Regions from separate parts of the Chengkuizengella sediminis genome, predicted to be linked through region 2. Evidence: a T-box and tRNA genes for the amino acid it is inferred to sense, from the RefSeq annotation. Region 2 holds a T-box; the other holds one or more tRNA genes.
The links. A T-box is a leader RNA that pairs with one kind of tRNA and senses whether it is charged. The one in region 2 lies ahead of leuS (leucine--tRNA ligase), so its partner is inferred to be a tRNA-Leu.

Region 1: it has a tRNA-Leu gene. The T-box ahead of leuS (leucine--tRNA ligase) is inferred to sense a tRNA for this amino acid. The anticodon was not compared.

What each region holds. Positions count from the first base shown of each region.
Region 1 covers NZ_SIJC01000010.1:148,354-164,289, forward strand. Annotated here, with positions in the region: gene EPK97_RS17740 (ABC transporter transmembrane domain-containing protein) at 8-2,032, opposite strand; gene EPK97_RS17745 (ABC transporter ATP-binding protein) at 2,047-3,786, opposite strand; gene EPK97_RS17750 (MraY family glycosyltransferase) at 4,297-5,256, opposite strand; gene EPK97_RS17755 (aromatic acid exporter family protein) at 5,756-6,784, opposite strand; gene EPK97_RS17760 (CDP-alcohol phosphatidyltransferase family protein) at 7,025-7,612, opposite strand; gene EPK97_RS17765 (ABC transporter ATP-binding protein) at 7,666-8,748, opposite strand; gene EPK97_RS17770 (ABC transporter permease) at 8,791-9,600, opposite strand; gene EPK97_RS17775 (ABC transporter permease) at 9,591-10,484, opposite strand; gene EPK97_RS17780 (ABC transporter substrate-binding protein) at 10,468-11,706, opposite strand; gene EPK97_RS17785 (TVP38/TMEM64 family protein) at 11,730-12,386, opposite strand; gene EPK97_RS17790 (dihydrolipoyl dehydrogenase family protein) at 12,405-13,826, opposite strand; tRNA gene EPK97_RS17795 (tRNA-Leu) at 14,044-14,128, opposite strand; gene EPK97_RS17800 (hypothetical protein) at 14,276-14,500, opposite strand; gene EPK97_RS17805 (ParM/StbA family protein) at 14,497-15,294, opposite strand; tRNA gene EPK97_RS17810 (tRNA-Lys) at 15,495-15,570, opposite strand; tRNA gene EPK97_RS17815 (tRNA-Tyr) at 15,577-15,661, opposite strand; tRNA gene EPK97_RS17820 (tRNA-Phe) at 15,684-15,759, opposite strand; tRNA gene EPK97_RS17825 (tRNA-Asp) at 15,887-15,936, opposite strand, start outside.
Region 2 covers NZ_SIJC01000001.1:632,711-648,646, forward strand. Annotated here, with positions in the region: gene EPK97_RS03145 (hypothetical protein) at 5-1,141, opposite strand; gene gpr (GPR endopeptidase) at 1,160-2,149, opposite strand; gene rpsT (30S ribosomal protein S20) at 2,344-2,604, shown strand; gene holA (DNA polymerase III subunit delta) at 2,712-3,731, opposite strand; gene EPK97_RS03165 (anti-sigma factor family protein) at 4,012-4,971, opposite strand; gene EPK97_RS03170 (sigma-70 family RNA polymerase sigma factor) at 4,968-5,516, opposite strand; gene EPK97_RS03175 (DNA internalization-related competence protein ComEC/Rec2) at 5,708-8,158, opposite strand; gene EPK97_RS03180 (deoxycytidylate deaminase) at 8,286-8,804, opposite strand; gene EPK97_RS03185 (homocysteine synthase) at 8,947-10,239, opposite strand; gene EPK97_RS22320 (helix-hairpin-helix domain-containing protein) at 10,364-10,816, opposite strand; gene comER (late competence protein ComER) at 11,142-11,975, shown strand; gene leuS (leucine--tRNA ligase) at 11,982-14,420, opposite strand; T-box leader at 14,567-14,763, opposite strand; gene EPK97_RS03205 (class I SAM-dependent DNA methyltransferase) at 14,822-15,589, opposite strand; gene EPK97_RS03210 (CvfB family protein) at 15,670-15,936, opposite strand, start outside.

The sequences.
Region 1 (15,936 bases), on a different contig from region 2:
TTTAATTTTACGTTGCTGAAGCTGTTTTCCTCTTTCCTTGCTGCATTTGATACATTTGATAATAATTACTTCTATTTTTCATTAATTGTTCATGACTTCCTTTTTCTAAAATCTCACCATGATCTAACACAATGATTTGATCCGCATTTCTAATTGTAGAAAGGCGATGTGCAATAATAAAAGTCGTTCTTCCTTTCTTCAGTACGTCTAATGCATTTTGTATAATCGCTTCTGTTTCTGTATCAATATTTGCAGTAGCTTCATCTAATATCAGAATCGCTGGATTAAATGCCAACGCTCTTGCAAAGGAAATGAGTTGACGTTGACCCGCAGATAACGTACTTCCTTTCTCAATTACTGGTTCGTCATAACCTTTTGCTAGATTTTTTATTAATTGATCTGCACCAACATCTTGTAATGCTTTTTCAACCTTTGCTCGATCTATAGATGGATCATTCAAACTTACATTAGATGCAATCGTACCTGTGAAAAGAAACGGTTCCTGTAATACAATGGCCATATGCTGTCTAATAAACTGTTTTGGAAGCTCAGATATATCTTGACTATCAATTTTGATTTTCCCTTTCTGAATATCATAATAACGTAATAACAAATTCATAATTGAACTTTTCCCAGAGCCTGTGTGTCCTACAAGTGCAATTGTTTCTCCAGGTTTTGCTTCAAATGAGATGTTACTCAACACATAATCTTCATCTTTATAAGCAAATGACACTTGGTCAAAAGCGACATGACCACGATATCTTTCCATTTGACCATCAGAGAATGTTTCTCCTTTTTCATCTAATAGTTGAAATACTCGTTGACTTGAAACAATGGCTTCCTCCATATGACCCAATTGGTTCACTACCCCAGTAATAGGTTGGAACAAACGGTTTAAATAATCAACAAAAGCATACAAAGCTCCTACTGAAATAACCGTACCAACTCCTAATGAAGCACCTCCAAAGTACCAAATTATTGCTACATATGAGCCGTTTCTTAATAGGTTAACTAAGTTATGAGATGTGAATGAGTTTAAATTCAATAATTTGTTTTGATGTTTAAAATATTCCTCATTTAAAAATTCAAATTCCTCTGTTGTTTCCTTTTGTCTACGAAATGCTCTTATAATGGCCATCCCTTGTATTGATTCATTAATCATTCCATTAATTTCACTCAATCTAGATTTAATGACGTGGTTATACTTAGATGCAAATTTTCGATATACAACAATCCAAATCATCAATATTGGAATAACAATTAAAGTAATAAAAGCAAGTTTATGATCTAAAATAAATACAAAACCAAATATCCCAATCATATATACAGCACTTGTAAAAAAGCTCGCTAATACATTCACAAACAACTCTTTAATTGATTCAGTATCATTCGTTACTCTAGATACAATTTTACCAGCAGGTCGATGATCAAAATATTGAACTGGTAGCTTTTGAATATGCTCAAATACATCTGACCTCATTTTCTGAATGATCTGATTCGCTGATTTTTGCAGGAAAAACGTCTGACCATAATGGAATAAAGCCGAAATCAAAATTAATACCATATAAATACCACTTAATTGAATTAAGCTCTTTGTTTCTGGTTTATAAAACTGAAACAGTTGTGCCGCTGTCAATTTTGCAGCAGGATAAGTTGTTATTTCTTCACCCTTCGTAATTGTTAATGTATTGTTTTCAACACTTCTGCTCCCATCAAATAAAATGGATTCAGGTATAAAATAATAATCTCTTTCCACTTGAAGCACTCGAATTTCTGAACCTTTTTCTTCGATTCCTTCAAAATGATCACTTCGTTTGTACCAATGACCTTCATATTGAACTGAATATTCATCTTTTACTGAAGTTTCATACCATTGATATTCAATTCCTAGAATGTGTTTATCAATCATCTGCTTCGCAATTAAAGGACCTGACAATTCAGCCACTACCGCTACAGATAACATTAACAAAGCCAATATAATCGTTTTTTTAAACTTTAATGCATAAGCAAACAATCTTTTTCCAGTACTCACATTTTCACCTCTTCCTATTCCACGTCCTCAAGTTGCTGACGTTCGTACTGCTCCTTATACCAACCATCTTCTTTAACTAATTGTTCGTGTGTTCCTCGTTGTACAATCTCTCCGTTATCAAGTACAATAATGCAGTCCGCATGCTGTATAGCTGATAAACGATGTGTAGATATGAGCGTTGTTTTTCCTTTTCGTTCTCTTTGTAAATTACTTATAATTCTTGCTTCCGTTTTGCCATCTACAGCAGATAATGCATCATCAAGAATTAGAATCTCTGGATTAGCAATAATCGCTCTAGCTATGGAAACTCTTTGCTTTTGGCCACCTGATAAGGCCACACCCTTTTCTCCAACTAATGTTTTTAATCCATCAGGAAAAGTATTTAGGTCTTTTTTTAACGACGCGAGCTCCAATGCCTTTTCAATGTCACGTTCGTCTGCATCATTTTTTCCAAACAAAATATTTTCGCGAACGGTTTTTGAAAATAAAATTTGTTCTTGTGGCACATACCCGATCCATTTTCCTAAATCATGAAGTGACATATCATCAATGAAGGTATCGGTAATTGTAATATTGCCTTTTCCAAGAGGATATTCACGTAGCAACTGCTTTAACAGAGTGGTTTTACCACTACCTGTTTTACCTACAATTCCAAGTGTTTCACCACGCCCAAGTGTAAATGATACATCTTTTAAGTTATCAAATGTTGAAGATGGGTATCTAAAAGTGACATTTTTAAATTGAATATCCTTAGCAGTCATCACTCTTATCGTTTGTTCCTTCTCCTTAATATCTGGCTCATACGAAAGTGTTTCACTTACGCGATCCAAAGATGCATTTCCACGCTGCATCACATTGATCAATTCACCAATGGCAAACATAGGCCAGATCATCATTCCTAAATAGATGTTGAAAGTGACAAGTTCCCCTAATGTAAGCTCATTATGAAATACAAGATAACTTCCGTAACCTAACCCAATTAAATAACTGCACCCTACCAAAATTTTAATAGTCGGTTCAAACAATGAATCAACCTTTGCTACCGATATATTTTTGTTGTAAACATCTGTTGTAGCTGCTGCAAATCTTCCTTGATCCGCTCTCTCCTGCACATAAGCCCGAACTACGCGAACACCCGCAATGGATTCAAGCACTTGGTCATTCATCTCACCGAATGAATTTTGAGCTTCTGTAAATCTTTCATGCAAAACTTTACCGTATTTATTCATTGCCAACGCCATTAGCGGCAACGGGATAATGGCTGCAAATGTTAGCTTCCAACTAATCATAAAACCCATAGACAATAATATAACAGAGGCATAAATCGATGAATCTACAAGTGTCAAAACACCAAATCCTGCTGTCATGGATATCGCCTTTAAATCATTCGTAGCTCTAGCCATCAAATCCCCGGTTTTGTTTTTTTCATAAAAAGTAGGTGTCATTTTCAATAAATGCTTCATGAGTCTAGAGCGTTTTGTACGTTCAACAAGAAATGAACCACCAAACAATTGATACATCCATACGTAGGTAATCACATAGATAATAAGTGCCAATCCGCCTAATATCAAAATTATATCAAGCAATTTATTAAAAGTTAGCGAGCCATTCTGTATGTAATCTATGGCTATTCCTAACATTTTTGGTGGAATGATTTCCAATACACCTACTAAGATGAGTAAAAAAATAGCTATACTATAACGAATCCAATGCCTTTTAAAGAACCAGCTTAATTTGACTAATACTGAAAACAAACTTTCTCCCCCTTTCATAAATAATTAAATATTTTAACGAACATGTGTTTGTATATATGTTATCATACAAATGTCCTTTTTCAAGTTATTTTTTCCAATAAACCTCACCTCCATTAAAAATATCAGAAATTTTCATATGAAATTTATACTAATTTTTGTTATATTTTCACTTTTAAGAAAACAAAAAAGGCAATATCAATGAATGATAGTGCCTTTTTTCATAAAAGAAAATAAAAAGGCACAGATCAGATATGACCTGTGCCATCGTTTATGTAAATGAAATGGATTATTTTTTAAAATAAATCCACCGATGGAGAGGTCTCTAAATCGATATGATATGTTCTAAAATCAACTCTAAAATCAATCTTTTGAAATAACATTGTCATGTAGTTCATTAAAAACCCTCCTTTTCTAAAAATTTCATATTAAAAATTCTATATAACCTTAACACTGAAACAAGAATGTTGTCAATTTATTTTTTTCACAGAAAACCTTTCATACATAAATTGGTTATTTAAAAATAAGAAATATAATAATGGACACCAATGAAAACACAACACCGATTAAATATAAAAAAGAGACTGTTTGAGTTTGAGTAAGTCCCCATTTCATCAAGCTGTGATGTGTATGAAGATTATCTGCTTTATGTAAACCTTTATTCTGAATTATTCTTCTAATTAATACAAAAATCGTATCAAATATTGGAACTCCGATTGCAAACACAGACACAACAATAGATACCACTGTCGCACTTTTTAATGCCCCATCCAAAGAGAGAATCGCAAGTGCATATCCTAAAAAAATTGCACCAGCATCACCCATAAATATTTTCGCAGGGTAAAAATTATATGCAAGAAAAGCTAAACAACATGCAACAAGTATGATTGCCATGATCGCTGATCCCTGCTGATCTTTTAACATTGAAACTACAAATAAAGTACAAGCAGATATAGTCACTATCCCCGTTGCTAAACCGTCAACCCCATCAATAAAATTCACCATATTTGTAATACAAAAAACCCAAAGGATCGTTACTACCCAACTAATCCAGCTAGGGAAAAATATCATCCCTTGACCTGTTATATTCGTTATTCCTTTAATTTCTAACCCATAATAAATTGGAACAGACGCTGCTAATACATAAACAATGATTCTAGGCAGTATAGGAAAATCTAAGCCTTTTGTTTTATACCAATCATCTATTAATCCCGTGAACAGTAACATCGTCCCTCCAATGAGCAATGTTAATGTCCTTGTGGAAAATCCATCAAAAATCAACATAGAACATATACAACCGAGATAAATGATCACACCACCCATTAAAGGAATCGGGGTATGATGTATTTTTCTTTTATTCGGACGATCCACAAACTTTATTTTTACGGCTGTATCTTTCATTACAGGTACCAATGCGTAAACCGTTCCAAAAGCCACGATAAATGGGATTAGATAAATTAAAATTACGACCACATCCTCTTACATGTCAATGATCGTTAGTTTTTCCGAAATAAGCTTGGCTCATACGATCCCAATTCATAAAAATTGATACAATCTCCTAAGTCATCTTACATTCATTCAAAACACTATTCACCTTCTTAAAATATGTTATGTTATGTAACGCTTTGTGTTAATTTATAGTTTTTTTTGGGAATTTTAGTCTGATGCAGTGCATTTTTCAAGAAATGATGTTAATATTGATGACATGTAAATATAATTTTATATATTTACTTTACGTTTTAACACTTTGTTTCACATGTCCAATGGAATACTATTCCCTCAATTTTCCATTGGACAAAATCACTTATTTTGGTCTTAAAAACGATAACTTAACTTATAAAAAGTGACTACAACACTCGAATGTTATTAACTTTCCCTCTTAATATACCTCACTAAATATTGATATCCATTTTTTATTTTAGAAGATTAATTTTATTAACCAAGTGATAATATGAGCATTCTCATTTGCTTATTACTGGGTTGGTTTCAAAAATGACCTTTTACAAATTAAAGAATGTATCGCTAATAATTCATATGCAATGGAACTGCTTTTATCCATATAATCTTCTGTTTGTTCAACATCAATTTGTCTGTGTAATAAATAAAAGAGCGCTGATATATTTTGATGAATTTCAAAATTCTTCGCCGTATTTTTGTGTTCCCAGTCAAAATATATAGATATATCAAACCATGCTTTCTTTAATATATCTTTATCGTTTGTATGCATACATCGATCCTCTGATGTTAAATACAACATATCGTAAACATGATGATTTATTTTATCTAATAATTTTAACTTTGTCTGTATTCGTTTTAATAGTTTATACTCTGTGTTTTTAAAACGATGATAGCGATATTCTTCCTTCTGATATTCAATTAATTTAATTGTATGATCTAACCGTTTCTGTAGAGACGTAAGTGAGTTTTCCAGATCTTCTTGATTTCCTTTTTGATCCAATTGAAAAGAAATAATTTTATCAAGCAAATTTTTAGTGTCACTCATTAAATTTGTTTTGGCCTTGGATATTTGTCCCATAAAATTGGGTGGAAGCACAAAAAAGTTTACCACAATAGAGGTGATAATACCGACCGAAGTGGTACCCACCCTTGTTACAAAGCTAACAAGAAAATCATTTTCAGTTATGGCTATCATATTTACAGCTGTTAAAGTAGCGACGATAATTGCATCGTCCCAACGAAACTTATGGCATAATAATATCGTAATGAATGCTGCTAATGCATAAGAGATTGGGGTTTGTCCCAGTGTATAGTCAAAAAACATAGCAACACCAGCCCCCATAGCAGCAGCTGGTAAACGAATTTTTCCTTTTTGAATCGATGCATTCACTGTAGGTTCAATCGTTACGATTGCAGCAATGATTGCAAACAATACTGGCCAATTTAATAATTCACAAATGGTTGCCGTTATAAAAACGGATAATCCAGTTTTAAAAATACGTTTCCCAAGTAACACAGCAAGCCATTTTTTTACTTTATCCATGTCTAAATCCCTTCAACTCCTATTACATTAACATACTAAGAAAATTACTAATCGGTGACTCTTACGTTATACAATAAAGCTGACTTAAAATATACTTCTCAAATCAACAATTAACTTAGATTTAATTTCTTTATTATATAAATTTACTACTTTTATGGTCATTGGTCTAGAAAAAAGAAAGAAAACCGTCTAAAGACGGCCTTTAGTATAATTGTGCTATTACTTTTATCTATCTAATGCTTAATCCTTCAGAATCTTTCTTGCCTCTAACAATCTTTGCAATGCCGTAATCATTTCAACGATAAAAAACAGAAGCGTAATCCATATCAGCCAGTTATTTAATAAAATCATGAGTGATAGTAAAATAAACCCTTCTGTACGTTCAGCTAATCCTGCTTGATAATAAAAAGATTTAATTCCTTTTTTCTCTGATAATGCCCCAACGGTTAAAAATACGGTCATCGAAAATACAATCGATGCGGTTAATAGCAATAAAACAAGCTGTGCTTCTGGAAAAGTTACGGCTAATCCAATGATCACAGAAAGCTCTACTATTCGATCAAAGGTAATATCCATGACCGTACCCCAAGCTGTTGTCTTTTTCTGCTCACGAGCCATCGAACCATCCACTGCATCTAAAAATCCAGAGATCCAAAGCAAAATAACAGCAATAATCAAATCATTAAAATATATAAAAATACCAGTACTAACTCCGATAAGAAATGCAATCCATGTGACTTGATTGGCTGTTAATCCTATGTTTAAAAGTGATATAGCTGTTCGTTTTATAAATGGCTGCACAACATGACGAGCATGTGTATCTAACATCCGTCTCTCACTCCTCACACTTATTATTGAACCCTATCCCCCATCTTCATCATCTATTCCTCATTTTGCGGGATAAAGTGTACTTTTTTCATATTTAGTTGCAAGGTTACCTGTTCATTCACCTCAGGTAAATCAGATTGATTTGGTTCAATTACATAAAGGGATTGTCCTTTTACATTGACTTTATAATGAACAAAACCAGAGCGATAAGATACTTCTTTTATTCTCCCTTTAAAGTTCTGTATATCTTGATCCTCAGTTTCCGATTCAGTGCGCTTGAATAATTCAGGACGAATGATCAGCCAGCCTTTATTACTATTAAAATCATCATACTCAAAAGATGTTTCAAAATATTTTCCTATAAATTTACTTTTTAAAACTTCACCTTCTATCATATTCTTTGAGCCTAAGAACTGCGCTATTTTAATATTCTCAGGTTCTTCATAACAGATTTTTGGAGTCCCTACTTGTAGGACTTTACCCTCATCCATTATGGCAAGTCGATCAGCTAATTGAAAGGCTTCCTCTCTGTCATGTGTAACCATCAATACCGTCACCTTATACGTTTGATGAAGCTGTTTTACCAACTCTCGCATTTCTTCTCGTAAATCTGGATCTAATGCACTAAATGGTTCATCTAAAAATAATACTTTAGGATTCATGATGATAGCTCTTGCTAAAGAAACTCTCTGCTGCTGCCCTCCACTTAATTCAGAGGGATGTCTTAATTCATACCCAGATAATCCAACCGCTTGCAGCATTTCTTTTGCTTTATTTAACCGCACTTTTTTATTTATCCCCTGCATTTTTAAACCAAAAGCAACATTATCAATCACCCTCAAATGAGGAAATAATAATGGCTGTTGAAACACCATCGAAAACTGTCTTTTCTCTGGAGGGACATACGTTAAATTTTTCTTTCCTAACAACACATCCCCTGAGTCCGGAAAAATTAACCCCGCTATACATTTAAGAAACGTTGTTTTTCCACAACCTGAAGGTCCTAAAATTCCAAAAAATTCACCTTCCTGAATCGTTAGATCGATAGGATATAATTGAAAAGAGGGATTTTGACTCAAATCTCCATGATGATTATGAAACTTTTTCTTAATGCTACTAATCACTAAATTCCCCATTTATATCCTCCAAAATCGATAAAATATAATCATAAAATACAATTAACCTGTAAAGATGATACGAGCTTTATAATATCGTTTTAATAACGCGTTCATCATCCAAAGAGATAACAGAGCAAGACCACCGAATATGATAGTATACGCAGAGCCTATGGCTATATCCCCACCACTGATAAATGGAAACAAAATGATAGGTAGTGTAACAACATGACCCCCACCTATAAGAAAGGTAATTAGATACTGACTTAATGAAACAAGAATCGTCAGACTAGACCCTGCTACGATACCTGGGAGTATGTGTGGCAGCAAAACAATTCGAAGCCGATTCAACCTTCCTGCACCCAACATTCTTGCTTGCTCCTCCCATTGGAATCCTAACGTTTGATAACTAATGATTAATGCTCTTAACATATATGGCATGGTTGGTGCTATATGAGCGATAATTACACCCAAAAGAGATTCTGTAAAACCTAAATGAATGAAGGTGAGATGGATTCCCATCACGGTTATGAAGGGCGGTATAATTAATGGAGCGTATAATATACCTTCAATCCATATTTTCCCTTTAAAATTCATTCTAGCGATTACATTTGCCGCTGGTAAACAAAGAAGAATATTGATTAAAGTTACCATCATTGCTATAAATACACTATTTCCAATCGCTTCCCACGTGCTAGCATAAGGTGAGAAAACATATTCCCAAGCTCTCAAACTAAGCTGATTTGGTAAAAATTCAGGCCATCTCCATCCTGCAGAAAAACTAGTGATTACAAGCGGGACTACTGGGATAGAAAACAAGATTAAAAAAAGAAACATAAGAATCTGCCAACCATTTTTTAGCCTTATTCCCATCCCCTCCTTTCCCTAGATAACCAACGTTTGCTTAATTTATAGGATATCAATCCCAAAATCGCTGTAACAAAAGCCAAAATAATATTTAATGCTAAAGATTGTGAACGTTCCTCCCATCCACCATTCATAAATAATTCAAAAGAGTAAACAGGAAGCAACTGTGGATAGGTCACTCCTAATAAATAAGGAATTTCAAAGGCTGAAAATGTAAATGCAAATACAATAAATATGGATGATAACCAAGCAGGTAAAACTAGTGGGAGTGCGATATTTTTAATAAATTCATTCATATTTGAACCATATAATTTTGCAACTTCATACCATGATTTATGGATTCTTAACAAAACAGGATAAACCATTAATGTTATAAAGGGTGCTTCTTTCCAAGAATAAGCTAAAATGATTCCCCAACCAAAAGTATCGTTCACAAGGATAGGAAACTGATGAATCTCTTCAATCCATCCTAAATGATAACTCATTCTAGAAATCCACCCACTCTGCATCAGCAACAGCAAAAATAAATAACCTGCAGCTAGATGAGGTATCACTAAAGGATATTGAAATATTCGATAAAAAAAAGTAAAACTTGTTCCCGTATGTGCTTTTAAAGATATTATAAATAAAATAAACGCAAAAATCATACCAAACATAGCCGAAAATAAAGTCGATAAAAAGGCAATTTTAAAAGTAAGGATAAGGGATAGCCAGAAGTCCACAGATTGAATTAATTTCTGATAAGCTGTGAATGAAAACTGTGTATCATGATGAAGCATCGATACACCAAAACTTTGAAGCAATCCCTGCAGTATCCCTCCGAAAAAAAATATAATCATAAAAAATACAGCAGGTAACACATATAGATATGGATTACCTTTTTGCCACATATTCAAACCAGCCTTCCTCTAACCATTTTACATAGTTCGCTGGTATTTCTGGTACTTTAAAATTAGCTAGTTCTTCAGCTGGTAAAGTAGCGATGCCAAGATCCAACGATTTTAGCTGCTCACGATCTTCATTGGAAAGTTTAGAAGGATCTAATGACATGCCTTCTCCCCAGTGCTCTGGATTCATCTTTGAAAACTGTGCCTCAGGTGACAATAAATAATTAATGGCAGCCATCGCTCCTGCTTGATGCTCAGAATTAAAAGGAATAGACAAATAATGTGTATTAGATAGTGTACCTCCTTCTAAAACAAAAGTACGTGTTGTCTCAGGAAAAACGCCTTTTTCAATTTGACTAGATGCTTTTCCTGGATCATAAGCCATCGTCATCCAAACTTCCCCATTGCTAAAAAGTTGATCTAACTTGGCTAAACTCTCAGGGTAGGTTTCTCCTCCTCGCCATAAATTCGATTCAATTTCATTTAAATAATCCCATAAAGGAGTGTAGTCCCATTCCTTTACATTTTCAGAATTTAAATACTGTTCATAACCGCCTGTAGTTTCATATAACGCTTGTCTTACAAATGCACTCCCCGTAAAATCTGGTGGAGCGGGATAAGTGAATTTTCCTGGGTTTTGTTTGATCCATTCTCCCAGCTCCTTCATTGATTTAGGCGGGTGTGATATTTTTGTCTCATCATATATAAAAACAAATTGCGCTTTTCCCCAAGGGACTTCCAACCCTTCTGTATTTTCACCAAAATCAAGTTGAATGTCAGGAGCATTGATATCTACATATTGATTCACATTAGGCAACTGTGAAGCAAATGAGCCCCATAACAATCCATTATCTTTTGCAAGTTTAAAGTTCTCACCATTTATCCAAATGATATCTACAGTTCCATCTGTTTTATTTACAGATTGTTCATTTTGCAATTTATTGATGACATCTTTCGTATCTGTAATCGCAACTCGATTTAATATTACTCCTGTTTCTTCTTTTAATTTAGGGGTAACCCATTCATCAATGTAACGATTATAGCGATCGTCACCACCCCACATATGAAAATTAACCGTTTGTCCCTCAGCCTCATCTAAAATCGTTTCCCAGTCTGTTTCTAATAGGTTTAAAGAGGTGCCTTCTTGTGCTTGCTCTTGTTGAACTCCACATCCTGCTAAAACAATCAGAAGTAAACTTAATACAGTAATGATTAATTTTTTCAAAAATAACAACCCCTTTTCTATCCTTAAATATTCGTTAAATTTCTTTTTCTTTTTTTTGTCCATTTATATACGGTTGGAATCAGCATTAAAATTAGCACTAATGTGATTGCAAAATAAAATTGTGATGAAAAATTATGAAAGGAAGCACCCAAATAATTATAAGCAAATGCTCCAGGTATAATTCCAATTAAAGTAGCCAGTGCATAGTCTTTTAATTTCACCTTGGATAGACCTGCTCCATAATTTATTACATCAAAAGGAACCAAAGGAACTAGTCGAATAAACAAAATAGTTCGAAATCCTTTTTCCTCTGAAATATTATCCATCTTTTTCATTTTATCACCTAGCCAACGTTCTACGGTTTCTCTTCCCAAAGCTCGTGCAATGATAAAAGCCAAGCAGGCTCCAAGCGTGGCCCCAATTAAGTCGTATAACGTACCCCACCACGGACCGAAAGTATATCCCCCAGATAAAGTTAAAACGATGGCTGGGAAAAAAACTAAAGGTCGAACTGTATAAAGAAATATATATAATAAAGGCGCCCATACTCCAAAAGATAAAATAAAATCCCTTATATTTTCTGGAGTAAATCGACGAAGATCAAAGACAAATAAAATGGTAATTCCAACAGAGATAAATAGACCAAATAATAATATTTTTTTGATACTACGATTCTGCATGATAATAACACCCTCCTCTCACCTAAACCATTTCACATACTTTTTCAAAATATTTGTGATTGAGCTTGAAGCTAGCTTTTCTCTCCAGTATAAATCCGCTGTTCTCTGAACGCCTCCAACATGTGTTGGATAAGGATGAATGACATTGGATATGGAGCCAATTTTATGACCATACTGTTTTGCAAAAACAACCTCTTGCATGAAATCTCCTGCTCCTGGACCAACTGCATGTGCCCCTAAAATAACACCTTTTTTATCTGTAATTATTTTTATTAAACCCTTCGTTTCATGATCGGATACAAACCGATCCACATCATCTAGCGTTGTTTTGTAAACTTTAATCTCTTTCCCTGTTTTTCTCGCTTCTTCCTCTGTTAATCCTAAATGGAATAATTCAGGATCAGTGTAAGTAACCCAAGGGAGATTTGAGTAATTAACATTTCGCTTCAAACCAAATACAGCATTGGAAACCACTAGTTTTCCTTCGTAACCAGCTTTATGAGTAAAAGGATAATATCCATTCACATCTCCAATAGCATATATATGAGGGACATTTGTCTGCAATTTTTGATTTACTGTAACGTAACCTTTATTTGAGTTGATAGCTGCATTTTCGAGCTCTAATTTATCAGAATTTGGAACACGACCTGAAGCCAATAAAACCTCATCAAATTGCAGGATTTTCTTTTGATTGTTATGTTCAATTGTTACTTGTTTCCCAAAGTCAGTTTTCTCTGTTTTTAAAACTTTCGCACCCGTAATGAATTGAACTCCTTCTTTTTCTAACGATTTAATTACATAGGGAACAAGGTCTGAATCTTCCTTGCCTAAAATAGAAATACCCATTTCTACTATGGTTACCTTGGTTCCAAACCTAGTAAACGATTGTGCAAATTCTAGTCCGATGGGTCCTCCACCAACAACTAGTAACGACTTAGGTTGTTTATCTAATTGTATAGCGGTTTCATTTGTTAGGAATCCTGTTTCTTTTATTCCCTCGATAGGTGGAATCATAGGTCTCGAACCTGTAGCAATTACAATCCGTTTACCTCGTATCGATGTTTGTCCTTCAATGTTCACTTCGTTTGCATTTTTAAATGATGCAGACCCATGGTACACATCAATCCCCATGTCAATAAACCGTTGATCATCATCATGTTTCTGAATTGTTGAAATAGATTGATTTAAACGGTCTTTTGCCACCTTAAAATTTGGCAGACCATTAACTTCCAGGTCAAAAATACTGGCTTTTTTTGCTGTCTGTATAATTTTAGCCGATTGAATTAATGATTTTGTAGGTACACATCCAGTCCATAGACAATCTCCACCTAATGAACCTTTGTTGATTAAAGCAACTTTTGCCCCAAAATTTGCACCACCTGCTGCTGCAGTTAAACCACCTGCTCCGCCTCCAATGACAATTAGATCATATTGTTTCATTTATTTTCACACCTTTTTCCGCAAAGGATATTTTCTTTTCTAAAGTGAATATACCAGATAGTTATTACATTTATCTGTAATATAAATTACATCCATATTAATTATGTATGAATTCAAAAAACTTGTCCAAAAATGAAAGGGATTATTCGCTAAAGAGGAGTATTGGGTGTTTAATGGAGAAATAAAAAAAATCACCTATCGGTGAATTTTGTTCGAGTGGTGCGCGTGAAGGGAGTCGAACCCCCACGTCGTAAAACGCTAGATCCTAAGTCTAGTGCGTCTGCCAATTCCGCCACACGCGCATGTTATAAAGTTATTGCTCTAAATTTATGATGCTAGTTGATGTTATCATATTTTTCAGCTAAGTGTCAACTACTGGTTAACATTTCAATATTTATTTAGATAAAGTGATAAAGTTAATTTATAAAATATACTTATATAATTTCTGGTTACAGAATATCATTCATATACATTTTATCTTCTTCTGTGGGCTGTAAAACTGAAAGGTCATTCACAGATTTATTTTCTATCAATACTTTATTATCCTTATACATGGATAATAAATTTCTTATAAACATACTAAAATTATAACGTTCACTAGTGCACCATTCGTACAGCTCTTTTTGTTTTTCATTTTCCATATTAAAATAAACTGTTTTTCTTTTATAACTCATGATTCCACCGATTTTCCTATGCGATAATAGCCAATTGCATTTGCATATAAGGGATTTTGTAATGGTTTGGCATTAGGAAAGTACGGTTGTAACAAGCCTGTTAACTCCCGCGCACACCCGCCAACAACCCATACTTCGTCGTGATCTCCCCACTTCTTACTTACTTCACCCGCTATTCGATTTGCAAGCTCTTTATGATTGTCAGATTTATTCGTGCCAAACCCAAAAGGAAGGGATCCGGATTCACGATCAACATAACGTCGATTGATCATTGTTACATAATTAATCGTTTTACTTCCACCATCAATAACTCTGATTAAACCGTCTTTAGGTGACGACCAAAAAGCAGCACCACCTTCTACAGCTACTTTCACATTTGAAATATGAAAATTCCTCAGAATGCCGTTTACTTCAATTTCCCAGTAACCAATTAATAAATCCTGTAATTCCTTCTTATTTAACTCGTTATGTTGTGCTACGGGTAAACCTGTAACAACTGTGATATTTTCAGATAGTGCTGCTTTATGAATGGATATTAAAGCTAACAAACGTGCATCATCATGAGATTTATTCTCTGTCATCATATTTCTACAAAAATCTGATTCATTTTGCGCCAACGTACCGACGAAAAATCTCTCATCATTAAATCTACATTCAATCGCATTCTCACCATAATCAGTTATTAATTTACGTTCTCTCCATTCTCCAATAATCGCAGGAAAATGAAATATTTTAGATCCTGTATATGATTTTACGTAACTTCTACCTATATCTAACCCAATAATTGCGCTCATCAAACTCCCTCCCTTGCACATAAATAAATATGTTTAACAAAAACATATTTCACACTTCATATAGATATTTATGTAGGATGGATTGGTCAACATGCTATTTTATTCTACTAAGAGCAGCAACCTGCTTCAAAAAAAGTAATACAACATCTTTATTTAAATATACAAAAAAAACTTCCAATTGGAAGTTGATTTGAAATAAATGGTGAGCCATGAAGGATTCGAACCTTCGACACCCTGATTAAAAGTCAGGTGCTCTACCGACTGAGCTAATGGCTCTCAAAATGGTGGAGGATGATGGATTCGAACCACCGAACCCGATGGGAACAGATTTACAGTCTGCTGCGTTTGGCCACTTCGCTAATCCTCCACAACTAATATTCAGTTGAAAATGGTGGCTCGAGACAGAATCGAACTGCCGACACGAGGATTTTCAGTCCTCTGCTCTACCGACTGAGCTATCGAGCCTTACTATAATGATTGTGATGCGGAGCTGACGGGATACTCTTACTTCGTGCGAGACTGCGATGCAATCCTTCCGAAGCTTATGCTCCAACGAACCCTATGGGTTCATCATCCCTTATTATATTTTAAATGGCGGAGCTGACGGGATTCGAACCCGCGATCTCCTGCGTGACAGGCAGG
Region 2 (15,936 bases):
CAATTTAAATATTTTTAGTCACATAGTATATTTTCCATTCATTTGTGATGGCATTTTTTTGTAAATGAAAAGTATATACTACAATCTGGTTTTTATTGTGTTTTGTTGTCAAAATTACTTTAATTGGGATTTCTAACCACAAATCCTCATGTTGTTCTTCAGAATATGAAGATAATCTACGAATTTTTGAGGTGGATTCCATCTCCACTTTAAAGGATCTAATTTGTTCATGGTTTTTATGGGGAAATAATGTCTTTAATAAAAACAAATCCTTTTGATTCAGTGCAATAAAAAAACTCTCAATGACATCATTCGGAGTCGCACTTTGAATGTACTGTCTCCACAATCCTGCAGCTTTATATAACATGGATTGATGAGATGGATCTGCATTTCTTAAACGATGTGTTGTGCTCCCTAGAAAATGAATACAAAAATGACCAGAGAAATCATTATGTGGTATGCCATCTCCACCATGAGGCATGCCATTCATTGAACCTGCTATCGAATAGTCTTCGCCTTGTATCAATACTGCTCTTCGATTCCAACTCCATTGTCCGTTATAAATCTGTTTCATGATTTTGGAATCTTTTGCTGTTAAAGGTTGTACATCAGCATGTTTACTCCCAGCTCGTCTCTGAACTTTAAAACTTAATCCTGATTCTAAATCAATGACTGTAAAGATCGAATATTTCGGTAATTTTTGCCTTGCCTGATCCCAAGTTATTAATTGCCCATAATGTTTTTGGCGAACGATACTTACATATTTATTTAATTTTTTTTTAAAATCACTTGGCAATTGTAATAATATACCCTGTTTTTCATCTATTAGATTGAACATTTCATTTATCACGTAGGTTTTTGTTTGATTCTTGTTTTGTATTGTTAGCGTGGCATCAGACAATTCATGATATGTTACTTTGGTTTTCATTGTATCTTTATCTGTTAGTATTTTCTCAACCATTTTAAATAATTCTTTGGATCTTATCGCTAAAGTGGACGTGTGGTTGGATGATTCTGAGCTCTGTATTTGAATAACGATTTGTTTTAAATTCTGATTTGACCTTTTTTCTAATCCTAAAGAATTGTTGGGTAAAATTAAAAATAAAAAAATGAAAAGGTACAATAGTAGCTTTTTTCTCATGGATATCTCCTATAATCATTAATGTGTGTATGCTGCTACATTATCTGTATCCACTGCCTCATGAAGAGATGCATTTAAGCCATTAGCAATAATATTTGCAATATCCTCAATAAATTCATCTATTTCCTTCGGTGTAACTAGTAAATCATGTCCCATGGGATTTAGAACTTCTCTTACTAAATTTAATCGTTCTTGATCCGTCATTTTATCCAAAGCTCCAAAAATAAATTCTGTATTGTCCGTTTGTTTTTTAAAATGATTAATCGCCATTTGAATACTATTATTTACAATAGTGGAAGCATACACAACCGTTGGAACTCCTATTGCAATACAGGGTACACCTAACGTTTCTTTATTTAGTCCTTTTCTCTTGTTCCCAATCCCAGAACCAGGATGAATACCTGTATCAGCAATTTGTATCGTTGTATTTACACGATCTAAGGCCATAGAAGCTAAAGCATCAATGGCTACTACTACGTCAGGTTTAGATTTTTCAACGATCCCGTGGACAATTTCACTTGTTTCGATTCCAGTTATACCTAATACACCTGGTGCTACTGCACTTACTTCTCGATATCCTTCCTGAACTTGATTCGGCATTAATTCAAAAAAATGTCTTGTCACCATCACATTTTCAACAACAATAGGACCTAGAGCATCTGGAGTTACATTCCAATTCCCTAAACCTACAACTAATATTTTTGCATTTGGTTCTATTTTAATGTCCTTTAACAGCTGTTCAAACTCTTTAGCAAGTTTTGTTGCCACTTGGTTTTGCAGTTCAGAATCCTTTTTTCTTAAACCAGGAACTTCAATCGTAATATAATGACCTTTCATTTTTCCAATAGCTCTAGAACCTTCCTCATCTAAAACTTTAATTTTGGTGATAGTAACCCCCTCATCTGATCTAGTTTCTGTATGTACACCTGGAATTTGCCCCCCCATACGATTGGATGCTAATTCGGTAGCTTCTAGTGCAAGGTCAATACGTTCTGAATATGTATCCATAACTTAACTCCTTCCAAAACTGTTTTGAAGTACAAAAAAACGTCCATCTTATTTTGTCATTGATTTTGTTTCGTTATACATCATGACAAGTATTGCAATTTTATAACCTGCATGATAGAATATTTAAAGTTGTCATTAGGAATACCTTTGAACGGTTTCTTATGTAACACCAAGGTCTTTAGGAGGTGAACTACATGCCTAATATCAAATCTGCTATTAAGAGAGTAAAAACTAGTGAAAAACGTCGTTTAATTAATGCTTCTAGAAAATCTGCACTACGTACTGCGATCAAAACTGTTGATACAGCAATTGATGATCAAAATGCAGAAAGTGCAAAAGCAGCACTAACTGACGCTATTAAAAAGCTTGATAAAGCGGCTTCCAAAGGATTAATCCATAAAAATGCTGCTTCTAGAAAAAAATCTCGCTTAACTAAAAAAGTTAATGCTCTTTAATCCTCATAGAGTGAAAGGTTCAATTATTTGATTCGAGTACCTCTTGTGGTTAAATTATGAAAATAAAACCCGCCATTCCATGACGGGTTTTTTAGTATGAGGATATCTTACATATTAACCTGAAATAAAAACTTCTCAACACCTAACACTTTATCAACTTGTCCACTTTTCATCTGAAAATCTAATTCAGCTAGCTTGTCTAATATGTCTACAAGATGCTCTTCTTGATATAGTTTACCTTGCCCATCAGCAATTTTAACAGCGTAGGGATGGATACTTAATTGCGATGAGACTTGGTATTGTGAATAACCTTTACTGGATAATTCCTTCACCTGTAAAATAATGCGAAATTGCCTAGCAATAAGTGAAACAATTTTAATCGGCTCTTCTTTTTGTTTTAAAAGAGTATAAAAAATAGTTAGAGCCTTATCAAGTTTTTTCTTTACAATTTCATCAACTAATATAAAAATGTTTTGTTCAGTACTGCGTACAACTAACTGTTGAATCATCTCACTGGTAATTTCTTGATCCACTCCTGCGAATAAACAACACTTTTCAATCTCTCCATCCAAAGTTTGTAAATTCGTACCCGCATATAAAATAAAAGTTTCAATAGCCTGCTGTGAAATGTAGCTCCCATTTTTTTTCACTCTATTTTGTACCCATTTTGATAATTCATTTGGCTTTAAAGAAGGGAATGAAATAATGTAATTTTGTTTTTTTAATAACTTCACTATTTTTTTTCTTTCGTCTAATTTCTCAGCATTGACATAAAGAACTAATACAGAATAATCTACTGGTGAGTTAATGTATTTTTCTAACTTCTCAATCTGATGTTCGATCTTAGATTTATCCCTTGTTCCTGTCAAAAAACTTGCGTTTTTAGCAATGACTAATTTATTAGGTACCATAAACGGAAGGGTTTCAACATCTTCAACAACTTGGTCAATACTTGTTTCAGTTAAATCAAAGTGAATTAATGCGAAATCCTTATGTACAGGATCAATAAATTCATTCGTTAAAAATTGAATAAATTCGTTCATTAAAAATTTTTCTGTACCATAACATAAATATATAGGTAAAATTTTTTTTTGTTTTATTTGTTTTACTGCTTCCTTATATTCCATAATATCCCTCATCTACTCTTTGTTAATCAACTAATCTGCCAAGAATAGTATAACAAAGAGATCACTTCAAAACCAATGGATTTTAAAGTGATCTCTTCCTCAAAAAATCTATATAAACACTCGGTAATAAGCCCTAGAAACGTATTACCGGAGTGGTCAGCAACGCGGTTAATTTCGCGTTGTTGACTAATGAATAATATACTATATACATTTTACGCAAAAAGTGTGAATACATTCTTAAAAATTTTGGATAAGTGTTCAAAAAGTTATGTTTTCAATACTAAGAAGGTTGCATTGGATTAAAAATATCGATTTGTTCAGAATATTTCTTTTCACCGTCGAAAGTCTCTAACAGGATAAACTGACTATCCTCTAACCACTCTATTTTTGTAATGGATAAGTTATCCTCAATCTTTAAAGTAAATAATATTTCTTGATTATCTACTTTCTGTACAATAAGCTCACTTCCTCCTTCCTCTATAACTCGAGTGTTTATAACGTACTGACCATCTGGTGATACCGTTCCTTCAGCAATTAAGTCTTCTGAAAATGTCATTGATAACGTCGTATCTTCTTCAAGTACTGGAATTTTCACTTCTTCTTCAGATCCTGATTCCCCTACTTCTCCTGATCGTGATTCAGTACTTTCATTAGGTTCTTCACTCTCAATTTTCAGTGCTGCTTGATCATCATAATCCATTTTTGGTATTGGTATTTCAGCTGCATCAGCATCAAACCTATCCTCATCTAAAATTGTAGATTCTTCAGAAAGTGCTCTGTTTTCTGCGATGCTTTCCGGAGCAGATTGTTCTACCGCCATGTCGTTCATTATAAGGTTATCTCCTGAGTTTAAAGCTGTAAAAACGATCAATATTACAGCCGCAGCAGAAGCTCCAAGAAAAGCAATAGGTTTTGCTTTTTTGAACAAAGTTGTAAATGTCGTTTTTTTGATATTCGTAGTTAATGTTTCTTCTGTTTCACCCGTATCATGTACTTGTGTTTCAATTATATTTGCCTGATCAATTTCCTCTAATTGAGGTAATATTTGATCTACTATACTTACTGGTGGTGTTACTTGCGGTAACTGTTCTAATTCAATCGAAACATTTTTTAATCGTTCAAACATCTCTGTACAAGAATGACAATCGCTGATATGGTCGATCATTTGCTGATGTTCTTCTTTATTTAAATCACCATCAAGGTCTCTTTGCATAAGTTGTATCACCTCTTGACATTTCATCCTTGTACACCACCTTTCTGATATTCATGGAGTAATTTCTGCAGTTGTTGCCTAGCTCTAAATAAATACGATTTCACAGTGTTCAAAGGTAAATCAAGTGAGATAGAGATCTCGTTGTAAGAAAAATCCTGCAAATACCTTAAAACAACAACCATACGATGATGTTCAGGTAATTTAGCAATCGCTTCTTCAATATCTTTTGCCACATATGCAGATAAAATTTCTTTCTCCACATTATCATCACCTTTAATCACTATTTCGTGCTCTTCAATAGAGACATTCGTTTTTTTCTTGCGAAACTTATCAATACAAACATTTGTAACGATTCTTTGTATCCAAGTTTTAAATAATGCTTTTTCTTCGTATAAATGAATTTTAGAATAAATTTTAATAAGTGATTCTTGCGCTGCATCCATCGCATCATGTTCATTGCCTAATATATAAAAAGCGGTGCGATATATGTGGGTTTCAATTTCTCTTAATACTTGTATTAAAGCTTCCCGATCCCCATTTTGAGCATTTTTAATTATTTCTGGCTCTACCACAAATGGGCCCCCTCTCTTACAACTATATTGACGATAAAAAGATCAAATATGTTGCAGTGAAATATTTTATACATTTTATTACCAACGGTCAATGCAAAGTATAAACATTCTATTTTCTATAGTAATCCTATTACAAATATATCAGAATCATGTTGAGTATAGTATTGTTTATTTACATTTTTATAAAACGCTCAATATTTCAACTTTGTGGTCACATCCCAACCTCTATCATCAATTTCGATCTGGATTTCACCCTGCTTATCTGTACGATAAATATCAAGGTTGTAATTTTCTAGATTCATCAATACATCATGATGTGGATGCCCATACAAATTATTATTTCCTACCGAAATCATCGCAGCTTTTGGCTGCCAATAATTCAGCCATTCTGTTGATGATGACGATTTACTCCCATGGTGTGCCACTTTTAAAATATCTACTTCTGTTTGGTACGGATTCATACGGTTTAAAATTGCTCTTTCTGTAACCTGATCTATGTCCCCAGTAAATAAAAGTTTTGTTTGATATATTTTCAACAGAAAAACGATAGATTGTTCGTTTTGTTCCTTTTCAAGATAAACTTCCTCTACTTCAGGAGGATGTAAAAAATGAATGGTCGTATATTTATCCAACTTTAAAAATTCTCCAGCTTCTACTTTATAAAGAGGTATTCTTTTTTCATAAGCTAGATTAAAAATTTGTTGAACAGTTTCATTATTTTTTAATGTACCGTTAAAAATGATATGATTCACAGGTATTTTTTCAATAGTAGCAATTAACCCACCTATATGATCAATATCTAAATGAGACATGATTAAATAATCAATTTCATGTACCCCTTGTTTTTTTAATATCGGAACCACAACATCCTTACCAACTTCATACGGATCTTTACGAATTCTCCATTCATTGTCAGACTTAGTAAATGAAAATGTACCGCCTCCATCAACTAAGATCACCTTTTTATTTGGAGTCTGAATTACAATACTGTCACCTTGACCTACATCAATAAATCGCACTAAACCAGTTTTGTCATAAAAATTTGGAAAATAAAAAAATAAACCGAGGAGAAGGAACATGATATTAAAATAAATAGCTATTTTATATTTCTTAATAAAAACTGTCCAACGATCTTGAACTACTTCAGGAAGGAATTTATCTTTTCGAATAGTTATATGCAATGTCCAAACACTCATCCATAACACAATGTAGTATAAAAAGATAAATTCAATTGTTGGGGAAGCCCAGATGGTATTGAATTTTGAATACGTATTCATACTGTGAACAAACCAAAATAAAATATCAATACATATTTCAATTACATAAGTGATCAATAAACCTATTTTTGTATAAATTAAACTTAAAATTAAAGCTGCTAATCCGAGAGGTAAAATGATAATACTAACGATAGGTACTAAAAGGAGATTTGCTAACCAAGATAGAAGAGAAAATTGATTAAAATAAAAAATCGTTAACGGAAATGAGGCAAGCTGCGCAGTGATAGTCACTGACAATGTTCCATTTAAAAGAGTTGAAGAAATGGGGATTAATTTACTAATCATTGGGACAAGTAAAATTAGTAATAATGTTACGATCACTGAAAGTTGAAAGCTCACATTGACCAAATAATAAGGATTCCATATCAACATGATGAGTACAGCAAATCCAACAAAATTCAAAACATCTTTACTACGTCCTTTTTTAAGTGCATACAACCCAAACATGGCCATAAGACCAGCTCTAACTACCGATGGTGCTGCTCCTGTAATAAGGATATAAAATGGAATAATACACATACAACAATAAATTTGTTTTTCTTTTGTAAACCCTAATAGTTTTAACACGTACATACAGCAAGTCAAAAAAACAGCTACATGAAGACCAGAAATCGCTAATATATGCGTTAATCCAATCTGAGAAAACTGTTCAAATTCAACTGGGTCAAATTCATTCCGTAATCCTAATAACAAACTTAACATAAATCCCTGATGTGATTCTGAAAATATCAATGTACTTTGATTGGCTAAAAAATCTCTTATTTTATCAGTCCAACTCAAAAAGTAACTTAAAGTGAATTGAAACGAAACTGGAGTCACCTGAACATTATCCAAACCTTTAGCTGACAAAATCCAATGAATGTGTTGATAATATAAGTACTTCCTATAATCAAATGCACCAAAGTTTCTTGCTACAGAAGGTTCTTTAAGTACCCCGATCAAAACAATAGAATCTCCTCTCCCCCACATTTTCACAGTATTTTTTTCATCAATTGTGTTCAGTTTGATAAATACTTTCAACTTTTCATTTAGCTGGTCCGTTTTGATATCAAAGCTGACTTGGTCACCATCGATTTTTATTGTGGAATGAATCGTGCCATGAACCTTCACCTCTGATTCTGCCCAATTCGGATCTATGCTTGAATCATTCTTTGTATCGTACCAATGATGATAAATAATTGAGCAAAGAAGTATCAACGTACAAATTGAAAATAATTTATATGTTCGCCCTACTTTCCATAGGAAAAAAATGAATACTACGCAAAGTACTAGTATACAAAACAACATAGATTTTGATTGGTTCGAAAATACGATTGTTGCTCCTATAATCCATGTAATCACAAAACATAATATGGGGTTTTTCATTGACATAACCTACCTTATGTAAAAAGATAATGAAAAAATAATTTTATTTTTCAAACAAAAAACCCCTTCGAAATTTTCGAAGAGGTTCTTCCTCGTAATAAATATTATTTAACTATAAAAAATGGTATTATTCTTTTATTTCATCAATAACACCTTCAGGAGGCTGATATTGCTCAATTGTTCTAAACACAATTCCTCTATCATTCATAAGATCATTCACTTTATCTGAATCTTTTATATACGGACGATGATAAACAATTTCAGAAACCCCTGAATTCGCAAGCATATTAGCACAAGTCCAACATGGTTGGTCTGTTACATAAACCGTTGACCCTTCGCGGTCCTTGCGGTCTGTAAATAGTAATAAATTTTGCTCAGCATGAATCGTACGAATACATCTTTGTTTTTTTACCATCTCATTTTTTCCATCTACATTTTGCAGTTCATATTCTTCAGCGATCATACAACCTGCTTCTAAACAGTCTGGAACTCCCATAGGTGCACCATTATATGCTGAACCTAGCAGTTTCTTCCCTTGTACAAGAACAGCCCCTACTCTTCTTCGTGGGCATTGTGATCTTGTAGCAGCCATATAAGCAATGTCTAAAAAGTAGGTGTCCCAATCTTTGCGTTTGTTTTTATTCATGTAGATGCTCCTTTGTTATGCGAATCATTCTTTCTATACCTGCTCGTAATTTTATCCAATTGATATAAGATATTATAGCAAATACAAAAACAAATACATAGTTAATTTTTCCAATCATATCCTGTTCATACGGTGTTTTTACTTATTGCTGGTTTGCTTTTAACGCTTGATCCAAATCATAAATCAGATCATCTATGGATTCTGTTCCTATAGATAAACGAATCATTCCAGATGTTACTCCTGCAGATAATAAATCATCCCCTTGTAATTGAGCATGTGTTGTACTAGCAGGATGGATAATGAGTGATTTACTATCTCCAATATTAGCTAGATGTGAAAATATGTCCACAGAATTGATGACTTTTTTCCCTGCATCCAATCCGCCTTTTACTTCAAAAGTCATCACTGCTCCCTGTCCGTTCGGTAAATACTTCTTTGCTAATTGATATGAAGGATGACTTTCCAGCCCTGCGTAACTAACACTATCAACAAATTCATGGCCCTCTAAATATTGAGCCATTTTAAGTGCGTTTTCACTGTGTTTTTCCATTCTCAAATGAAGCGTTTCTAAACCTTGCATAAGTAAAAAGGAATTGAATGGTGAAATAGCAGCTCCCATATCACGCAACAATTGAACACGAGCTTTAATGATATATGCAATTGGTCCTACAGCCTCTGTATATACCACCCCATTATAACTTGGATCTGGTTCAGTTAATTCAGGGAATTTCCCACTTCCTATCCAATCAAATGTGCCTCCGTCTACAATAACTCCCCCAATTGAAGTACCATGACCTCCAATAAATTTCGTCGCTGAATGTACAACAATATCTGCACCATGCTCGATTGGACGTAACAAATAAGGGCTCGGTATAGTATTGTCAACAATGAGAGGAATGCTGTTTTCGTGTGCTATTTTAGCTACAGCTTCGATATCTAATACATCGCCTTTAGGATTCCCTATAGATTCTGCAAACAAAGCCTTTGTTTTACTAGTAATTGCTTTACGAAAATTCTCAGGATCGTTCGGGTCTACAAATTTCACATGAATACCAATTCTAGGTAAACTTACAGAAAACAAATTAAAAGTACCACCATATAAACTTGATGCAGACACAATCTCATCCCCAGCACCAGCAATATTTAAAATGGAATACGTTATAGCTGATGATCCAGAAGCCGTTGCCAAAGCCGCAGGTGCACCTTCTAAAGCCGCTACTCTTTTCTCAAACGAATCTGAAGTTGGATTCATTAATCGAGTGTATACATTCCCGAATTCCTTTAAAGCAAACAAATCCGCAGCATGTTCTGTGTCTTTAAATCCATACGAAGTCGTTTGATAAATTGGAAGTGCGCGTGACATCGTTGTTGGATCAACCTCTTGACCTGCATGTACGGATAACGTTTCTAAACCTAACTTACGTTCTTCAGACATTATATTGCTCCTCCTCATTTTCCAAAATTATATTCTCAATCACAATGAGTTAATATACATTAATAAAAATGTGGGCAGAGTAAGTTGCAATAAATGGTAGTTTAATGTGAAAGATATAAAACAACTAGAATGTGATTAACCCATTCAGTTTTTCAAGCGTTTTCTCTCCAATTCCTTTCACATTCATCAGTTCATTTCTAGTGAGAAACCTCCCATGCTCTTCTCGATAATCAACAATGGCTTGAGCTTTTACTTCCCCTATATTTGGAAGGATCATTAGTTGTTGAACACTGGCTTGGTTAACATTGATTTTTGTGGGGGAACCGATTGGTTCTTTATTTGGGTCTAGTGGTTTTTCTACAACATTTTCCATTCGATCTTTTATTTCATTTGTTCCTTGATTAGTACTATCATCATTTAGTAATAGTACATCTTCCACCTGATCAGTAACGTTTTCTAATTCATTAACCTGATCAACTTGTAATATAAACTTCTCAAGTAAAAGAAAGAAGACAATACATAATATAAGTATGATCCATAATATAGAACGAATTTCTTTTAATTTCCTTAAACTCATAAGTATCACCTACCAATACAATTCAAATTACTAGAATTTATTTTTCATTTTGAAAAATATACCATATCAGTAATGTACAGTCTATATTTTTTTGTAACTTTTTTCAATATTTTGAAAAATAATGTCGATTGTGAAAGTGATGATGCCTAAGATAGTTGGTAAATCGTTATACCATCAAAAGCTAAATGTACTCACTTTTCAATACTCTTTTACTTTAAAGCAAAAAACCCTCATGTTTATTGATGCACGAACATATACATAATGGTAGCATATTAATTTGGCTATTTGTGTAATTGAATTGAATCATATTTAGGAGGGTTTCGTGATGAATTTAGGATTCATTGGAACTGGCAGTATGGGAAGTATATTAATAGAGGCTTTCATCCAATCCGAAGCCTTAAAATCAGAGCAAATTTCAGCAAGCAATCGAACAAAGGACAAAACGAAGAAACTTAAAGAAAAATACCCTGAGCTCCGTATTTATCCATCAAATATTGAGGTAGCTTTAGAAAGTGATATTATATTTATTTGTGTAAAACCTTTAGAATTTAAAAATGTAATAGATGAAATTAAAAATGTATTATTACCTTCTCAAATCATTGTTTCTATTACTAGTCCAATTTTAATAAAACATCTTGAAGATCAGCTCCCTTGCAAAATTGCAAAAATTATTCCAAGCATTACAAATCATGAGCACAGTGGAGCCTCTTTGTGTATGTATGGAAATAAAATAACAGAAGAAGATAAACAAACACTGGAAAGATTATTAAAAACAATTAGTGAACCACTACAAATATCTGAACAATTTACAAGGGTTACATCTGATATCTCAAGCTGTGGTCCAGCCTTTTTAGCCTTTTTCATTCAAAATTTTGTAGAAGCTGCAGTGGAGGAAACTGGAATTCCAAAAGAAGAAGCAACACGGTTAGCGAGTGAAATGGTATTGGGAACTGGAAAGTTATTAACCACAGGGGGGTTCACTCCAGAAACATTAATAGAACGTGTTAGTGTTCCCGGAGGAATTACCGCTGAGGGCTTAAAGATGATGTCAAGTGAGTTAAATGGAGTTTTTAATCAACTTATCAAAACAACACATGCAAAATATGATGAGGATCTCAGCAAAATAGAGTCCATGTTTTATGATTCAAGCAAAAATTAATTTGTTTTAAACAACAATATTCACTAATTTCCCTGGAACAGCAATAACCTTTCTTATTGTTTTACCGGTTGTTGCTGTTTTTACTTTATCAAGTTCTAAAACTATTTTCTCTAAAGAGTTTTTATCTAAATCTTTAGGTACATGGATACGATCAATAATTTTCCCTTTAATTTGTACTACAATTTCTACTTCATCATCAACAATCCATTTTTCATCATAAGAAGGCCAAGTTACAAACGTAATCGTATCTTCATTTCCTAAACGCTGCCACAACTCTTCAGAAATATGAGGTGCGATAGGGGCTAACATTTGAACAAAATGAGTCATCGCTTCTTTTGGAAGTTCATCCGTTTTATATGCTTCATTTACAAAAATCATCATTTGACTAATCGCAGTGTTAAAACGAAGACCTTCGTAATCCTCAGTAACTTTTTTAACGGTTCTATGCCAAACCTTTTTAAAAGAGTCAGCTCCAGAACCCTCCACGATCTTGTCGTTCAACACCCCATTATCTGCTATAAATAAACGCCAGACTCGATTTAAAAATTTATAAATTCCGTCTACTCCGTTTGTATTCCAAGGTTTTGTAGCTTCTAATGGACCCATGAACATTTCATACATTCTTAATGTATCTGCTCCATATTCATTCACAATTTCATCCGGGTTAATAACGTTACCTCTAGATTTACTCATTTTTTCATTGTTAGGTCCTAAAATCATACCTTGATTCACTAATTTATGGAATGGTTCTTTTGTAGATACTACTCCGATATCATACAATACTTTATGCCAGAATCTAGCATACAACAAGTGAAGGACAGCATGTTCTGCTCCACCAATATAAAGATCTACAGGAAGCCATTTTTCTTGTAAATGCTTAGAACATAACTCATTTTCATTGTTTGGATCTATATACCGTAAATAATACCAACAACTTCCTGCCCATTGTGGCATAGTGTTCGTTTCTCTTCGAGCTTTTTGACCTGTTTCAGGATCAATCGTATTCACCCATTCTTCCACAGTTGCCAAAGGAGACTCGCCAGTTCCTGATGGTTGAATCTGTTCTACATCAGGTAATAACAACGGTAACTGATCCTCAGGAACTGCTTTCATCGTTCCATCTTCTAAATGTAGAATTGGAATTGGCTCTCCCCAGTAACGTTGACGACTAAATAACCAATCTCTTAAACGATACGTGGTTTTACTTTGACCTTTATCATGTTCAGATAGCCAATCTATCATACTTGAAATAGCTTCCGTATTTTTTAAACCATTTAAGAAATCGGAATTTACATGTTCCCCATCACCTGTATAAGCTTCTTTTGACAACTCTCCACCTTGAATGACTTCTACGATCTCAATGTCAAATTGTTTAGCAAATTCCCAATCACGCTGATCATGTCCTGGCACCGCCATAATGGCCCCTGTTCCATAACTAATTAATACATAATCAGAAATCCAAATCGGAACTTTTGCTCCATTTACTGGATTCAAAGCATAAGCACCTGTAAATACACCTGTTTTTTCTTTAGCCAAATCCGTTCTTTCTAAATCACTTTTACGCGCTGCCATATCTTGATATTGTTTTACGCTTACTTTCTGATCAGGGGTGGTAATTTTATCTACAAAAGGATGCTCAGGAGAAAGCACACAATAGGTAGCACCAAACAATGTATCTGGTCTCGTAGTGAATACCGTTAACTTTTCTTCTTCAAAACCATGAATATCAAAATAAACTTCAGCTCCAACAGATTTTCCAATCCAATTGCGCTGCATATCTTTGATACTTTCTGACCAATCTAAGTCTTCTAAGTCTTCTAATAGTCTTTCCGCATACTCGGTGATCTTCAACACCCATTGACGCATCGGTTTACGAATGACAGGATGATTTCCTCGCTCGCTTAATCCATCAATTACTTCTTCATTAGCAAGTACCGTGCCTAAAGCTGGGCACCAGTTAACCGAAATTTCATCAACATATGCTAAACCTTTTTTATATAACTGAAGGAAAATCCATTGTGTCCATTTATAATAATCCTCATCCGTTGTACTAATCTCACGATCCCAATCATATGAAAATCCTAATGATTTAATTTGTCTACGGAAATTGTTAATGTTTTTAACCGTAAATTCTTTTGGATGTTCACCTGTATTTATTGCATGCTGTTCCGCGGGAAGTCCAAAAGCATCCCAACCCATTGGATGAAGCACATCAAAGCCTTTCATTCTTTTGTAACGAGATATGATGTCCGTTGCTGTCATTCCTTCTGGATGTCCTACATGTAAACCAGCTCCAGAGGGATAGGGGAACATATCTAAAGCAAAAAATTTCTCTTTTGCATCATTATTTTCTACACTAAATGTCTTATTCTCTTCCCAATATTTTTGCCATTTTGGCTCAAAAGCTTGAGGGTTATATCCTTGTTCATTTGATGATTGTGACATTTTAAAATCCTCCTTTACGATAAACAACCCACAAAAGTGAAGTGAAGCCTGTAGTGAAGTCCTATTACTTTTGCGGGGCCCTTAACCAATATAAATGGAAAGTTAAACGATTCTTCCATTTAAAAAAACCTCCATCCTTAGCTAATGCTAGGGACGAGAGGTTAATTCCCGTGGTACCACCCTAATTAGCAGTCCACTTCCGTTTTCTGCTCACTTCAACCCTTAACGCGGGAAACGATCTAGCTCATAGGTAAGTTCGTTTTTTACCATCTATCGGCTCACACCCAACACCGACTCTCTGAAAAATGGAACAAAAACTACTACTCCTAATCTATGCCAATGATTTCGCAAATTTTCTTCGATTATATAAATTTATCCTACCCATGTCAAGTTCTTTAACTTTACTCTGAGGACTTCTGTGCAACGAAAAAAACACGGTTTGTTACATCATTAGGTGATTCAAATTCAAAATCCCCAAAAGTGCTAATATTTATAAACCCTACATGACTTAATTGACTTTTAATCCATTCTATAGGATAAGCACGTTGAGTATGGATTTCATTGATTTTCAAATAGTTTGAATCACTTTGTTGTGCAAAAATCGTTAAATCATGTTCAATTTCATGATGCTCGTTATCATAAGCGCATGTCCAAATATACGATAGATTTTCTTCATTATAAGTAAAAGGCTGTTCATCTGAATAAAATTGAAATTGAAATTCTGTTAACATATCAAAAATAAACAAACCCTTAGACTTAAGATATTCATATACCTTTTTAAAAGACTGAACAATATGAGCCTCGTCAGTGATATAATTGTAACAGTCGCAAAAAGAAATGATGCAATCTACAGATGACGGTAATTCCAGGTCTTTCATATCCTGTTCGAGCCAAGTTATAGAACCCCCGTTTTGTTTTATAACATGCGAATGGTTTACTTCCTTTTGAGTAGCAATCGTAAGCATTTCTGAAGAACGATCTATTCCATATACTTGAAATCCTTTTTCTGCTAAAGGGATAGAAATGTTACCCGTACCACAGCCTAAATCTACAATTGTTTTTGGTTTCTCTTCTTTACCCCAACAATTCTCGGCAAAATCAATCCACTGAGGATAAGGCATGTCCTCCATTAATGCATCATAATAATTAGCAAATCCTTCATAAGACATATAAACTCTCCTCAAACAGAAAACAGAAAGAGATAACATTTAAAAAAACACATTACATGTATTTGTTTTCAGTAAAAATACTATTCATCTTTCGTTTGTTTTTCTTTTAAATAGGTCCAATTTTCATCTTGTCTGATTAAATCTTCTTTCATTAGTTTTCCTATTGCCCGTTTAAATGCTGCTTTACTCATATTAAACTTTTGTAATATAATATCTGGCGGGGTTTTATCTGAATAAGGCATTGCAGCGTTTGGACGGTCCTTTAAAAAATGAAGCAGGATCGTTGCATCCTCATCTCTGCCTTTTTCCTTACTTAACCTTAGTGAAAGATTAACTCGTCCATCTTC